One region of the Vibrio sp. V39_P1S14PM300 genome, then DNA from elsewhere that is predicted to be linked to it. Evidence: predicted binding sites of a transcription regulator. Region 1 holds the regulator's gene; each other region holds the start of a gene.

Region 1 (3,329 bases):
AAGAAGCCTTACCGGCCTACTATGAAAGTGTCCGCGATACGGCATAATAGGCCGGCATCATAAAAGAGAGAGGTATTTATGATAGTTCCATGGCAACAGATTGACGCGCACACACTCGACAACCTGATCCGCGAATTCGTACTGCGCGAAGGCACCGATTACGGTGAAGTGGAAACGTCCCTGCAACACAAAGTCGACCAGGTCAAAGCGCAGCTTGAGTCCGGAGAAGCAGTGATCGTCTTCTCTGAACTGCACGAAACGGTGGACATCCAGCTGCGCCGCCATCTTTAACTGCCACACCACAATTGTCACGTTTCCATGATATAGTGGTTTCATAATCAAAACAGACAGGGAATGTCATGTCAGCAAAACACCCGATCATTGCGGTGACCGGTTCCTCCGGTGCCGGAACGACCACCACTTCGGAAGCTTTCCGCAAGATGTTCAACATGATGAACATCCGCCCGGCCTGGGTGGAGGGCGACAGTTTCCACCGCTTTACCCGTCCGGAAATGGATGTGGAAATCCGTAAAGCGCGTGAACAAGGACGTCACATCAGCTATTTCGGCCCTCAGGCCAACGATTTCCCGGCACTGGAAGAGTTTTTCCATAAATACGGCGATGAGGGCGTCGGTAAAGTGCGCCGCTACTTGCACACATTTGATGAAGCCGTGCCCTACAACCAGATGCCCGGCACCTTTACCCCGTGGCAGGAACTGCCGGAAAACTCCGATGTGCTGTTTTATGAGGGGCTGCACGGCGGCGTGGTCGACGGCGACACCAACGTCGCGCAACATGTGGATCTGCTGATCGGCATGGTGCCAATCGTCAACCTCGAATGGATTCAGAAATTCGTGCGCGACACCCGCGACCGTGGTCACTCGCGCGAGGCGGTGATGGATTCCATCGTGCGCTCAATGGACGACTACCTCAATTACATTACGCCGCAATTTTCACGAACGCACATCAACTTCCAGCGCGTCCCCACCGTCGACACCTCCAACCCGCTCAATGCCAAAGGCATCCCGAGCCTGGATGAGAGTTTTGTGGTGATCCGCCTGCGCGGCATCAAGAATGTCGACTTTCCCTACCTGCTGGCCATGATTGACGGCTCGTTCATGTCGCGCCACAACACCATTGTGGTTCCGGGAGGAAAAATGAGTTTTGCTATGGAACTGATTGTCCGGCCTATCCTGCAACAGCTGATTGAAACCGGAAAAATTGGTTAGAAATGCACGGCGCGCAAGATTACTTTTCATACCGTGATCATGTGCACATTTTTGCGTAAATAATCACAACCCGGACACGATTAAAATCAAGAAATCGTTTTCGAAAAAGGATACTATTCTTAACCGAAACACAAGATAGCTTGCAGCATTGGTAAAGTGCTCTTATTCTAGTAAGTCAAATTCAGGCTTGGCTAAAATATGGATAGCGGCAAGCGTACCCTGCAGAGGAAGTGAGATATTATGGTTCTAGGTAAACCTCAAACCGACCCAACACTAGAGTGGTTTCTTTCACATTGTCATATTCATAAGTACCCTTCAAAAAGCACGCTGATCCACGCGGGCGAGAAAGCAGAGACTTTGTACTACATCGTCAAAGGGTCTGTTGCTGTACTTATTAAAGACGAAGAAGGTAAGGAGATGATCCTGTCTTACCTGAACCAAGGTGACTTTATCGGTGAACTTGGTTTGTTCGAAGAAGACCAGGAGCGCACAGCTTGGGTTCGCGCGAAATCTCCTTGTGAAGTCGCGGAAATTTCATTCAAGAAATTCCGTCAGCTGATTCAGGTCAATCCGGATATCCTGATGCGCCTGTCAGCCCAGATGGCTCGTCGTCTGCAAGTCACCAGCCAGAAAGTGGGCGACCTGGCGTTCCTAGACGTTACCGGTCGTATTGCTCAGACTCTGCTGAACCTAGCCAAACAACCAGATGCGATGACCCACCCAGACGGCATGCAAATCAAGATCACTCGCCAGGAGATCGGTCAGATTGTCGGCTGTTCACGTGAAACAGTTGGTCGTATCCTGAAAATGCTGGAAGAGCAGAATCTGATTTCTGCCCACGGTAAAACCATCGTGGTATACGGCACGCGTTAATTTCCCGCCAGAAAACAACGTTCAAATTGAAAAAGCCACCGTCAGGTGGCTTTTTGTTATCATGCCGAACGTGTTACGACTGACTGTCGGTGCTCTCGAAAATCTTATCCGCCGAAGCCGCCACAAAACCCGGATACAACTGACCATCCGCCATCGGGTAACGCTTAGCAAATTCATAAAAGCCACCCGGGATGATCTCACTGCCTTCACTAAACTGAACCACGACTTTATCTGCCATGGTCGAAGATTGTTCCAGCAGTACATCCGGTGAGCCTTTCACTTCGCCACCTGAGGTATTGATGGTAAAGCCTGCCTGTCGCAGGTGATCATTGACCTGCTGCACTTCATCGAACGCCTTGAGCTGATTCACACTGACGGTAAAGTGATTCGCACCGTAGCCATGCGCAGCCAGCCAGGAGGCATACTCGCTCTCTTTCGCCAGCGTTTGGTAATCCGCATAACTCAGTTGCCACAAGCGACCACCGTACAAAAACGCTTCCCCTTCCAGCGCCGCAGCATCGACCTGCGCAACCAGATTGGCGACGATGGCCTGTAGCGCCGGCGAGCACTCTTCCACTTTCAGCTCGCTGATGAACACTTTTGGCTGCAGCGGATCCGGGTGTTCATAGTGCTTGGCCACCAGCTTCTTGCTCTCAAACACATAGTCGCCACACGGGGTGTAACCCAGCGCCAGAAACGGTTTGGCCAGGGTGTCGATACCAAGTGGTGCGACATTAAAGGTGCGCAGAGCTATGTGATCATTGATCAACGGCTCGTCTTCCTGCAGCAGTTGATGAACTTTGTCCGCGGACGGACACAGGCGGTGAATGTAGTCATTCCACAGCGATTGAAATAAAACAGCTGGCGTCATAACGCCTCCTTGTCGGGGTTGTTAACGTGTTATCGAATTGTGCTCTCTCTTCACCGGCCCATTTAATCGCCCGGCAAGATAGAAAGGAGGCTACCTGACCGCATGTCCAGAATGCCGCGCAGATAGCCTTCAACCTGTGACGAAACTGAGTGTAATACTGTCGTTATAGTTCTAAACCCGGGCTCAGAGTGGCCGGCAGGATCGTTTCCCCACCTTCCATTGATGCCATTGGGTATGCGCAGTAATCGGCGGCGTAGTAAGCGCTTGGACGTAAGTTGCCTGAAGCGCCCGGACCACCAAACGGCGCGTCACCGCTAGCGCCCGTCAGTTGACGGTTGCGGTTCACGATACCGGCG
Region 2 (3,329 bases), on a different contig from region 1:
GGAAGAAGAAGATCTTCAGGCGCTGGAGAAATTGCAGGAAGCCGAAAACCGGGCACCGGCGCAGAGTCGGCCAAAGAAAGACGCGGTGGTGGTCGAAGGGGTCGATAACCTGCTGACGCATCTGGCGCGCTGCTGTCATCCGATTCCGGGTGATGACATCTGCGGTTACATCACGCAAGGACGGGGTATCTCCGTTCACCGCAGTGATTGTGAGCAGTTGGATGAGCTGCGTCATCATGCACCGGAACGCATCATTGATACCGTCTGGGGCAGTGGTTTTGTCGGCTCGTATATTCTGACGGTGCGTGTCGAAGCGATGGAACGCGGTGGGTTAGTGAAAGACATCACCACCTTGTTTGCCAACGAAAAAATCAAAGTGACCAGCATGAAGAGTCGCATTGATTATCGCAGTCAGTTATCGATCATGGATTTTGATCTGGAAGTGAACAACCTTGAGGTGCTCAACCGCATCGTCAAACGGGTCGAACAGATCCGGGACGTCATGTCGGTGAAACGTCTTGGCTAAGCGCCGCTGATAACGAGGCTACCCAGCCGGTGGCTACGCAAAGCAACAAAATGACCAGGGCGAGCGGTGCAGACGGCTCGCCTTTTGGTTACAGGAAGAGAAGAACATGAGTCATCCTATTGAACAACTTGAAGCGATCATGACCAAACTGCGCGATCCGGACGGCGGCTGTCCGTGGGATCTGAAACAGTCATTTGACACCATTGTGCCGCACACCATTGAAGAGACGTATGAAGTGGTGGACGCGATTCATCAGCGTGACTGGCCGAATCTGCAGGAAGAACTGGGCGATCTGCTGTTTCAGGTGATTTTTTACAGTCAACTGGCCAAAGAGCAGGGGCTGTTTGATTTTTCCGATGTGGTTGAGGGCGTGAATGAAAAGCTGACTCGTCGTCACCCGCACGTGTTCACCGCCATGGCGTTGGCGGACGAAGACGACATTCACGCCAACTGGGAAGCAGAAAAAGCCAGAGAAAAAGCCCGTGCGGGCAAAACGGAGCAAAGTATCCTAGACTCAATACCAAACTCTTTGCCCGCGCTGTCCCGGGCAACCAAAATTCAGAAGAAGTGCGCCCGCTATGGCTTTGACTGGGACTCGCTGGGGCCCGTGGTCGACAAAGTACATGAAGAGATTGAAGAAGTGATGGAAGAAGCGCTTCAGGTGACACCGGACCCGGCCAGTGTGGAACTGGAACTGGGGGATTTGCTGTTTGCCACGGTGAACCTGTCCCGCCATTTGGGGGTAAATCCGGAAGTGGCGCTGGGCAAAGCCAACACCAAGTTTGTACGTCGTTTCAAAGGCGTGGAAGCCAAAGTGCGCGAGCAGGAGAAAACCTTGCAGGAATGCTCATTGGCGCAACTCGATGCGCTGTGGGATCAGGTCAAACGCTCGGAGGAATAGGCGACCGGTTGTTTGCACCCAGTCAAGTCGGGCCGCCACAGGTTTGATTTGAAGCAAAAAATAAAAAATTCTAGTGTGATAGATTTCACGTTGTGGCGGTAAGGAGCTTCTGGTATATTTACGTCCCGTCCAGAAGAAATCCATTTCCCTCATTCAACCAATTTCAGGTTAAACATGACGACAAATTACATTTTTGTTACTGGCGGGGTTGTATCCTCTCTAGGTAAAGGTATTGCAGCGGCCTCTCTTGCAGCGATTCTAGAAGCTCGTGGTCTTAAAGTGACTATCATGAAGCTAGACCCTTACATCAACGTTGACCCGGGCACCATGAGCCCGACTCAGCACGGTGAAGTATTCGTGACAGAAGACGGCGCTGAAACAGACCTAGACCTTGGTCACTACGAGCGTTTCATCCGTACTAAGATGACCAAGCGCAACAACTTCACGGCCGGTCGTGTTTACGCTGACGTTCTGCGTAAAGAACGTCGCGGTGATTATCTGGGCGCCACCATTCAGGTGATTCCTCACATCACTAATTCCATCAAAGACCGTGTGGTTGCTGGTGCGGAAGGCCACGATGTCGCGATCGTTGAGATCGGCGGCACGGTGGGCGATATCGAATCCTTGCCATTTATGGAAGCGATCCGTCAGTTGGCGGTTGAGCTGGGCCGCGAGCGTGCTATGTTCATGCACCTGACGCTGGTTCCTTATCTGGCGGCTGCGGGTGAAGTCAAAACCAAGCCAACACAGCACTCAGTGAAAGAGCTGCTGTCGATCGGTATTCAGCCTGATATCCTGGTATGCCGCAGCGATCGCATGATCCCGGCGAACGAGCGTAAGAAGATTGCGCTGTTCTGTAACGTGCCAGAGAAAGCGGTTATCTCCATGAAAGACGTAGACTCGATCTACAAGATTCCGCAACTGATCAGAGCTCAGGGCCTGGATGATCTGGTATGTGCCCGTTTTGGCATTGATGCCCCAGAAGCGGATCTGGCCGAATGGGAACAGGTGATTTACGAAGAAGCGAATCCGACCGGTGAAGTGACCATCGGTATGGTAGGTAAGTACATCGAACTGCCAGACGCTTACAAGTCCGTTAACGAAGCACTGAAACACGCAGGCTTGAAAAATCGCCTGAGCGTTAATATTAAGTATGTAGATTCACAGGATGTTGAGACTCGCGGCGTAGAAGTGCTGGAAGGTCTTGACGCGATCCTGGTACCAGGTGGCTTCGGCGATCGCGGTATTGAAGGTAAGATTCGCTCAGCGCAGTATGCGCGTGAAAACAAAATTCCGTATCTGGGCATTTGTCTGGGGATGCAAGTGGCACTGATCGAGTACGCACGTAATGTCGCGGGCATGGAAGGTGCGCATTCAACAGAATTTAACAAAGGCACCAAATACCCTGTGGTAGGCTTGATCACAGAGTGGGTCGACAACGAAGGTAACGTCGAAGAGCGTACTGAGAAGTCGGATCTGGGTGGCACGATGCGTCTGGGCGCACAGCTATGTCACCTGGAGAAGGGCACGAAAGCCCGTGAACTGTACGGTAGCGACACCATTCATGAGCGTCACCGTCACCGTTACGAAGTGAACAATAACTTGCGTCCTCAGATTGAAAAAGCGGGCCTGAAAGTGTCTGGTCTGTCTGCGGATAAGAAACTGGTTGAAATGATTGAGAACCCGGCTCACCCATGGTTTGTAGCGGCTCAGTTCCACCCAGAGTTCACGTCGACGCCTCGTGACGGTCACCCTCTGTTTGCTGGTTTCGTTAAAGCTGCTGGTGAATACTCGCGCAGCGAAGAGAAGTAAAGGGATACGGGCAGTAGCGTCAGCTGTGCTGCTGCCCTTTAAATTTGACATTTATATTTGAAACGAGAGGAAACATTAATGTCTAAGATC
Region 3 (3,329 bases), on a different contig from region 1:
TGCTGGCCACTGATCGCCAATCTTTTCTGAAATCAAAGCTGACAGGCCTGGGTTACAGAACTTGAGCCAGCGACGCGGCGTGATGCCGTTGGTCACGTTTTGCAGGCGGGTTGGGTACAGTTGATCAAATTCCGGAAACAGGTCACGTTTGACCAGTTCAGAGTGGAGCGCCGCAACACCGTTGACTGCGTAAGAGCCGACCACACACAAGTTGGCCATGCGAACCATACGGTGGAAACCGTCTTGAATGATCGACAGTTTTTGCTGTTTGGCTACATCGCCCGGCCATTTCGCCCGAACTTCCTGCAAGAAGCGGTGGTTAATTTCGTAAATGATTTCCATGTGACGCGGCAACAGACGCTGGATCAGAGACTCGTCCCAGGTTTCCAGTGCTTCTGGCAGCAAAGTGTGGTTAGTGTAGGCAAACGTTTTAGAACAGATCGCCCACGCGTCTTCCCATGACAGTGATTTGTCATCCAGCAGAATGCGCATCAGCTCTGGGATCGCAATCGTCGGATGTGTATCGTTCAGTTGGATGGTTTCAAACTTCGGCAGCGAAGCCAGGGTATGGCCTGCTTCTTCATGACGACGCAGGATATCACGCACCGACGCAGCACTGTGGAAGTACTGCTGCATCAGACGCAGTGTCTTGCCTTTTTCATGGTTGTCATTCGGGTACAACACTTTGGTGATGTTACCCGCGTCAATCAAGGCGTGCTGCGCTTCAAAATAGTTACCATTGTTAAAGCTCTCCAGCGAAAAAGGAGCGATCGCCTGACATTCCCACAAACGCAGCGGGTACACCGTGTCACTTTCATAACCGACAATCGGCAGATCCCACGGCATGGCTTTTACAGACATCCCCGGTACCCAACGACGTTTCTCTTTGCCATTCTCCTGGTAAACATCCACGTGACCGTAGAACCCGATTTCCTGCGCCAAATCCGGACGCGCCACTTCCCACGGGTAACCCTCAACCCCGCACCAGGCATCCGGTGCTTCTTGTTGATGACCCTGTTTAAACGACTGCTTAAACAGGCCGTATTCATAGTGAAGGCCGTAACCGACGGTCGGAAATTCCTGAGCTGCCAGCGAGTCCATGAAACACGCCGCCAGACGACCCAGACCACCGTTACCGAGTGACGGATCACGTTCCTCCTCCAGCAGATCGGTCAGGCTCTGCCCCAGCTCTGCCATAGCATCGGTGATCTGTTGGTACAATCCGAGGCTGATCAAGTTATTGCCGGTCAGACGGCCGATCAGAAACTCAAGCGACAGGTAGTTCACGCTCTTAGCATGACGGATCTTGTCGTCTTGTTCGGTTTGCAGCATGTCGAAGGTGGTCATTTCCGCTAAGGCACGGCCCATAGCCAGATACCAGGCCCGGCTGCTCGCATGCTCAACGGTGGTTGCGTAGGTCGCAGAAAGGTGCTTTTTCACACTCGCTTGGAAAGAAGCTTTATCAAAGTGTTTCTGTTGCGCAGGTTTCATGACGAAATCTCACTTACTTTTAGTTTTAATCCATCTGAGACGTATCGTGCATCGACAGTGCAATCGAAACATCCTCCTAAACTTTGGCAGGAGGAGGATGAGGGCTCAGGGCGTAGAGGGCGGATACAACACAACTCAGTGATCCAACTCTCATAACTGCCGCCATCGGACAAACGCAGCAGTGAGTCAGATCACAACACCAACGCATTGAGCATACATTCAGAGTGTGACGCGCAGGTTGAAGGAAAAATACACAAATGAGCAGAATACTACACAGATCACATATTAAGGCGTCATTTCGCATCGCCAACCACCAAACCGGTGTAACCAATGGCGCAAAGGGACGATTCAAAGCCAAACAAACTTGATCAAACTCACATTTACAGGGCGTAGAAGCACCAATTTTGTGAAACGAGCAAAAATCTCGTCCTCGATCAATAACCGTCACCAGCGACTTCCAGTACCATCTTAATAATTCGGTCAGTAGATAGTTCTACTGACCTTGAGGACTGATTTAATTAGGGGCTGAAATTCAACCATGTGGATTCCTTCTAAACTGACCCGGCCGGGACGCCTGCATAACGCCATTGTTCGCCCGCGGGTTCTCGAGCTGCTACAGCAGGCACCCTGCTATAAACTGGTGCTATTCCGCTCCCCAGCGGGGTACGGTAAGACCACCATGGCAGCCCAGTGGCTGTCGGACAAACCGAATGTCGGCTGGTACAGCATCGACGAAAGCGACAACGACCCGTTCCGCTTTATGAATTACATGCTGCAGGCACTGAACAAAGCCACCCACTTTTCCTGCCCGAATGCGCAGAAACTGGCGGAGAAACGCCAGTTCTCTTCGCCGCACTCTCTGTTTGGCGAAGTGTTCAGTGAAATGTCGGACTTTCATCAGGAGTGCTATCTGGTACTGGATGATTATCATCTGATTGCCGACGACGATATCCATGAAGCCATGCGCTTTTTCCTCAAGCACATGCCGGATAATCTGACGCTGGTGGTCACCAGTCGAGCGGCGCCTCCCTTAGGCACCGCCAATTTGCGTGTCCGCGATCTGATGATCGAGATCGGTCATGAATTGCTGGCATTTGACACCGAAGAAACCACCCGCTTTTTCAATCAACGGGTCAGTGATGGGATTGACGATACCACCGCCGACAATCTGCGCTCTTATGTGGAGGGCTGGCCGTCTGCGTTGCAGTTGATCGCATTACAAGCGCAGCATCAAAAGCGAACCTTGATCCAGTCGATGGAATCCGTTTCCCAGTTCAATAATGCGCATCTGTGGGACTACTTGGTCGAAGAGGTGTTTGATCTGCTGGATCTGGAAACCCGTCAGTTTCTGATGCAGTGTTCGGTACTGGACAACTTTAACGATGCGCTGGTCTGTGCCCTGACCGGACGCGATGACGCCCTGAGTATGATTGAATCGCTCAACCGTTTCGGTCTCTTCATTCATCCGCTGGAAGGTGAACAGAACTGGTACCGCTTCCACAATCTGTTTGGCGAATTTCTCGCTCACGAACGCATGGCGCGCATGCCACAAAAAGAGCTGGAGCTGCATAAAGCCGCTGCCAGCGCCTGGTTGGCACAAAATGCGCCCCATCAAGCGTTGCGTCACGCTCAGAAAGCCGACAACTCACAGCTGGTGGCCGATATTGTCACCCAGTACGGTTGGCAGATGTTCAATGGTGGTGAACTGCGAACGCTGGAAGCGGCGATAGAGTCCCTGACCCCGGAGCAGCTCTACAGTGAACCGAAACTGTGTATGTTGCAGGCCTGGCTGGCACAAAGTCAGCACCGCTACAATGATGTCGGTGATCTGTTGCGCA
Region 4 (3,329 bases), on a different contig from region 1:
CGGTCACTGCGCCAGTCTTTGGCCAGTTCCACCGCCGCTTTGGTCAGATGGCCCTGGTGCATCTGCAGCTTACTTTCAAAGCGCTCGAACAGCGTAAACGCGTCGGCGGTACCGCCGGCAAAGCCCGCCAACACTTTGTTGTTGTACAGACGACGCACCTTGCGTGCATTACCCTTCATTACGGTATTACCAAGAGAGACTTGTCCGTCACCCGCGATAACCACTTTATTATTACGACGTACAGAAACGATAGTAGTCACGTGTAGGGCCTCATATTTATTTCACTGGGAGTTACGTTTTATATGAGGTTAAGCATAGAGGAAATCAAGGGGCGAGGTTGGCCTGGTGCCGAAAACGTCTGTCCCCGGACAAGGCCGGGGACAGAGGGAAGAGATTCAGTATTCGCTTTCGCGGAATATCATGCACGGCTCAATTTTCGCACGCTGCAACTTGTGCTGATCGCGCACCGCTTCGCGTTTGGTGGTGTAAGGTCCGAGCACCACACGGTACCAGCTACTGTTCGGTCGTTTGACCACTTTACTGTTGAGCCCCTGAAAAGCAATGTTGACCTTACGCTCTTCCGCCTGACCTTGCTGCTTGTACGCGCCGCATTGCATCACATAAGGAATTTTGGACACCTGCAGCTCTTTGGCTTCAACTTCAATTTCACGTTTCGGCAGAGAATCGACATAGTCCCAGCGCTCTTCCGGTGGTGGGGGCAGGACTTTTTCCGACGACTTCGGTTTGCTCACCGTTGTGGCGGTTTGCGTAACCGTTGGTTCCGGCGGCTCCGGATCGTTGCTCAAAGTGTACAGCCCATAGCCGAAACCACTTACCAGCACGATAGCCAGTAAGCCGCTGCGCCATGGTTTACCACGGGAAGGTTGTTTTTTGCGGGCCGGAGCTTTTTTGTTGTTGGTGCCACGGCCACGTTTTACATAATCTCTATTTGCCACTGTTATACATCAAGGTTAACAAATCTGCCCACATGGTAATTCAGATTGTCGGCAGATAACAGAGTGGAATGACATCCGGTAAAACCACAGCGAATATCACAGGATTTTACCGGAGAATCATTCAGCGCAACATGGGCGGTGCGACGCTGTCGCGGATCACAAGGCTAGTCTCCAGTAAGCGAGAGCCGGCGTGCACATCATGGCCACGTAACAGCTCCAGCATCATCAGCATCGCCTGTCGGCCGATCTCATACCTTGGCTGAGAAATGGTTGTCAGCGGCGGATCGCAATACTGGGCAAAGGTGATGTCATCAAAACCCACCACCGACAGCTCCTGAGGCACTCGAGTCCCCAGTTTCTTGGCTTCCTGAATAGCACCGATCGCCATGGTGTCGTTGTGACAGAAAATCGCGGTCGGTGGCTCCGGCAAAGCCAGCAAAGTGCGCACCGCTTTGGCGCCAGCTTCAAACGAGAAATCCCCACTGATGGTGTAACTCGGATTCATCGCAATGCCAGCACGACGCAGGGCTTGTTGGTAGCCCTGATGACGGAACTGGCACAAAAACGCATGTTCCGGCCCGGAGATTTGCGCAATGCGCTTGTGTCCCATCTGAGTCAGATAGTTCACGGCTTCAAACGCCGAAGTCAGGTTATCGATGTGCACTGTGGGCAGTTCCAGCTCAGGCGCAAACTCACACGCCATCACCATCGGCGGCAGGTTCTTCTGCTCGGGCTTACTGACGTCAAACGGCAGATCGGTCCCCAGCAGCAGCATGCCGTCCGCTTGTTTGGTGAACACCAGATTCACAAACGAGGACTCACGTTTTTTCTGTTGCCCGCTGTCTCCGAGCAGGACCAGGTATCCGTGCTCCATTGCAGCATCTTCGATACCGCGGATAATTTCGGTGTAATACGGATCGCAAATATCAGGCACAATCGCGACGATGGTTTTGGATTCGTTTCGACGAAGATTTCGCGCCAAAGAGTTAGGTGAATAGCCAGCTTCCAGTACCGCTTCTTCAACCCGCTTCCTTGTGGATGAAGACACTTTTTCCGGATTCATCAGCGCCCTTGAAACGGTTGCTGTCGACACTCCTGCGAGCTGGGCAACATCCTTCATTGTCGCCATAAAAATTAACCCTCTTCAATTCCTTTGCGTGCGGACTGACCACACCTACGTTGTTAATGTAACTGAGCGGCAGGTTTGTACCTGCTCGGTGACTGTGTGCTGCAATCGGTTTTTCGCATACGGAAGTCACGCGTTATAATTTTTGACCTGCGTAACGTTTCCACATGAACACACCCTAGTTTATTCATTTCTGCTCATAAAGTTACGGGCAGATTAACAATTATTTCATCACGTTCGTGACCTCAATCACAAACCGATAACAAGAAACGCACGCCGTGACGCTATAAAGCAAACGTTTACCTCATTTCGGTCGCTTTGACGATTTCCAGCGCCGCAGTGACATCAGCTTAAATCTTGTGGATCAATATCCAGTGACCAGCGCACTTTCTTCGCGGCCGGGAGCAGCTCAATCGCTGGCCGGGCGCTGGCGAGCAATTTCTGCATCTGGGAGCGGGTTTGAGTTTGCAATAACAGTTGCCAACGTGACTTACCCGCACGGCGGGCCAGCGGCGCTGGCGTCGGCCCCAGCACCAGACACAAGTCATCAAACAGAGGATGGGCCTCCAGGGTATGACGTACCTGTCGTAAAAAGTCCTCAACCAGTTCAGCCTGGTTGGCTTCAGCACGCAGCAGCGTCAGGAAAGTATAAGGCGGCAGTTGCGCGGTTTTGCGCTCTTGTAACGCTGTCTGAGCAAAATCCGCGTAGCTTTTATGCACCAGCGCCTGCAACAGGCTGTGCTCCGGATGGTGAGTCTGCAGCACCACCTCACCGGGTTTACTCGCCCGCCCCGCCCGCCCGGCGACCTGAATAAACAGCTGCGCCAGACGTTCGGAAGCACGGAAGTCACTGCTGTACAGCGAACCGTCCACATCCAGCAAACCGACTAAGGTCACGTCCGGAAAGTGATGTCCCTTGGCCAGCATCTGCGTCCCGATCAAGATCTGATACTCCCCTTTGCGGATCGCCTCCAGCGCACTCTCCAGGCTGCCTTTTCGCCGGGTACTGTCACGGTCAATCCGGATCGCCCGGTACTCCGGAAACAGTTCCGCCAGTTTGGCCTCCAATTGCTCGGTGCCAACTCCGACGGTCACCAGATGTGTGGAACCGCAGCCCTGGCACTGATGGATCACTGGTCGTTGTGAACCACAATGGTGGCAACGGATTTCACTGCTGTACTGGTGGAAGGTGTAATAGGCGTCACAGCGTTGGCATTCCGCAATCCAGCCACATTCATGACACATTA

Evidence for each region. Region 1 encodes CRP, which controls carbon source genes, mostly activating them, when cyclic AMP is high. Its sites were predicted from a motif close to TGTGANNNNNNTCACA; they were not measured.
Region 2: CAG65_RS09820 (CTP synthase) is a predicted target of CRP. The motif match lies at 1,502-1,517, and genes of this name have one in related genera.
Region 3: CAG65_RS17540 (glycogen/starch/alpha-glucan phosphorylase) is a predicted target of CRP. The motif match lies at 1,672-1,687, and genes of this name have one in related genera.
Region 4: cytR (DNA-binding transcriptional regulator CytR) is a predicted target of CRP. The motif match lies at 2,321-2,336, and genes of this name have one in related genera.

What each region holds. Positions count from the first base shown of each region.
Region 1 covers NZ_WXWP01000003.1:45,693-49,021, forward strand. The annotation lists gene CAG65_RS00405 (hydrolase) at 1-47, shown strand, start outside; gene CAG65_RS00410 (YheU family protein) at 79-291, shown strand; gene CAG65_RS00415 (phosphoribulokinase) at 360-1,229, shown strand; gene crp (cAMP-activated global transcriptional regulator CRP) at 1,470-2,102, shown strand; gene CAG65_RS00425 (DUF1338 domain-containing protein) at 2,176-2,973, opposite strand; gene astD (succinylglutamate-semialdehyde dehydrogenase) at 3,137-3,329, opposite strand, start outside.
Region 2 covers NZ_WXWP01000192.1:29,439-32,767, reverse strand. The annotation lists gene relA (GTP diphosphokinase) at 1-526, shown strand, start outside; gene mazG (nucleoside triphosphate pyrophosphohydrolase) at 633-1,427, shown strand; gene CAG65_RS09820 (CTP synthase) at 1,602-3,239, shown strand; gene eno (phosphopyruvate hydratase) at 3,318-3,329, shown strand, end outside.
Region 3 covers NZ_WXWP01000337.1:4,274-7,602, reverse strand. The annotation lists gene CAG65_RS17540 (glycogen/starch/alpha-glucan phosphorylase) at 1-1,491, opposite strand, end outside; gene malT (HTH-type transcriptional regulator MalT) at 2,030-3,329, shown strand, end outside.
Region 4 covers NZ_WXWP01000179.1:24,524-27,852, reverse strand. The annotation lists gene hslV (ATP-dependent protease subunit HslV) at 1-260, opposite strand, end outside; gene CAG65_RS09065 (SPOR domain-containing protein) at 396-956, opposite strand; gene cytR (DNA-binding transcriptional regulator CytR) at 1,078-2,085, opposite strand; gene priA (primosomal protein N') at 2,428-3,329, opposite strand, start outside.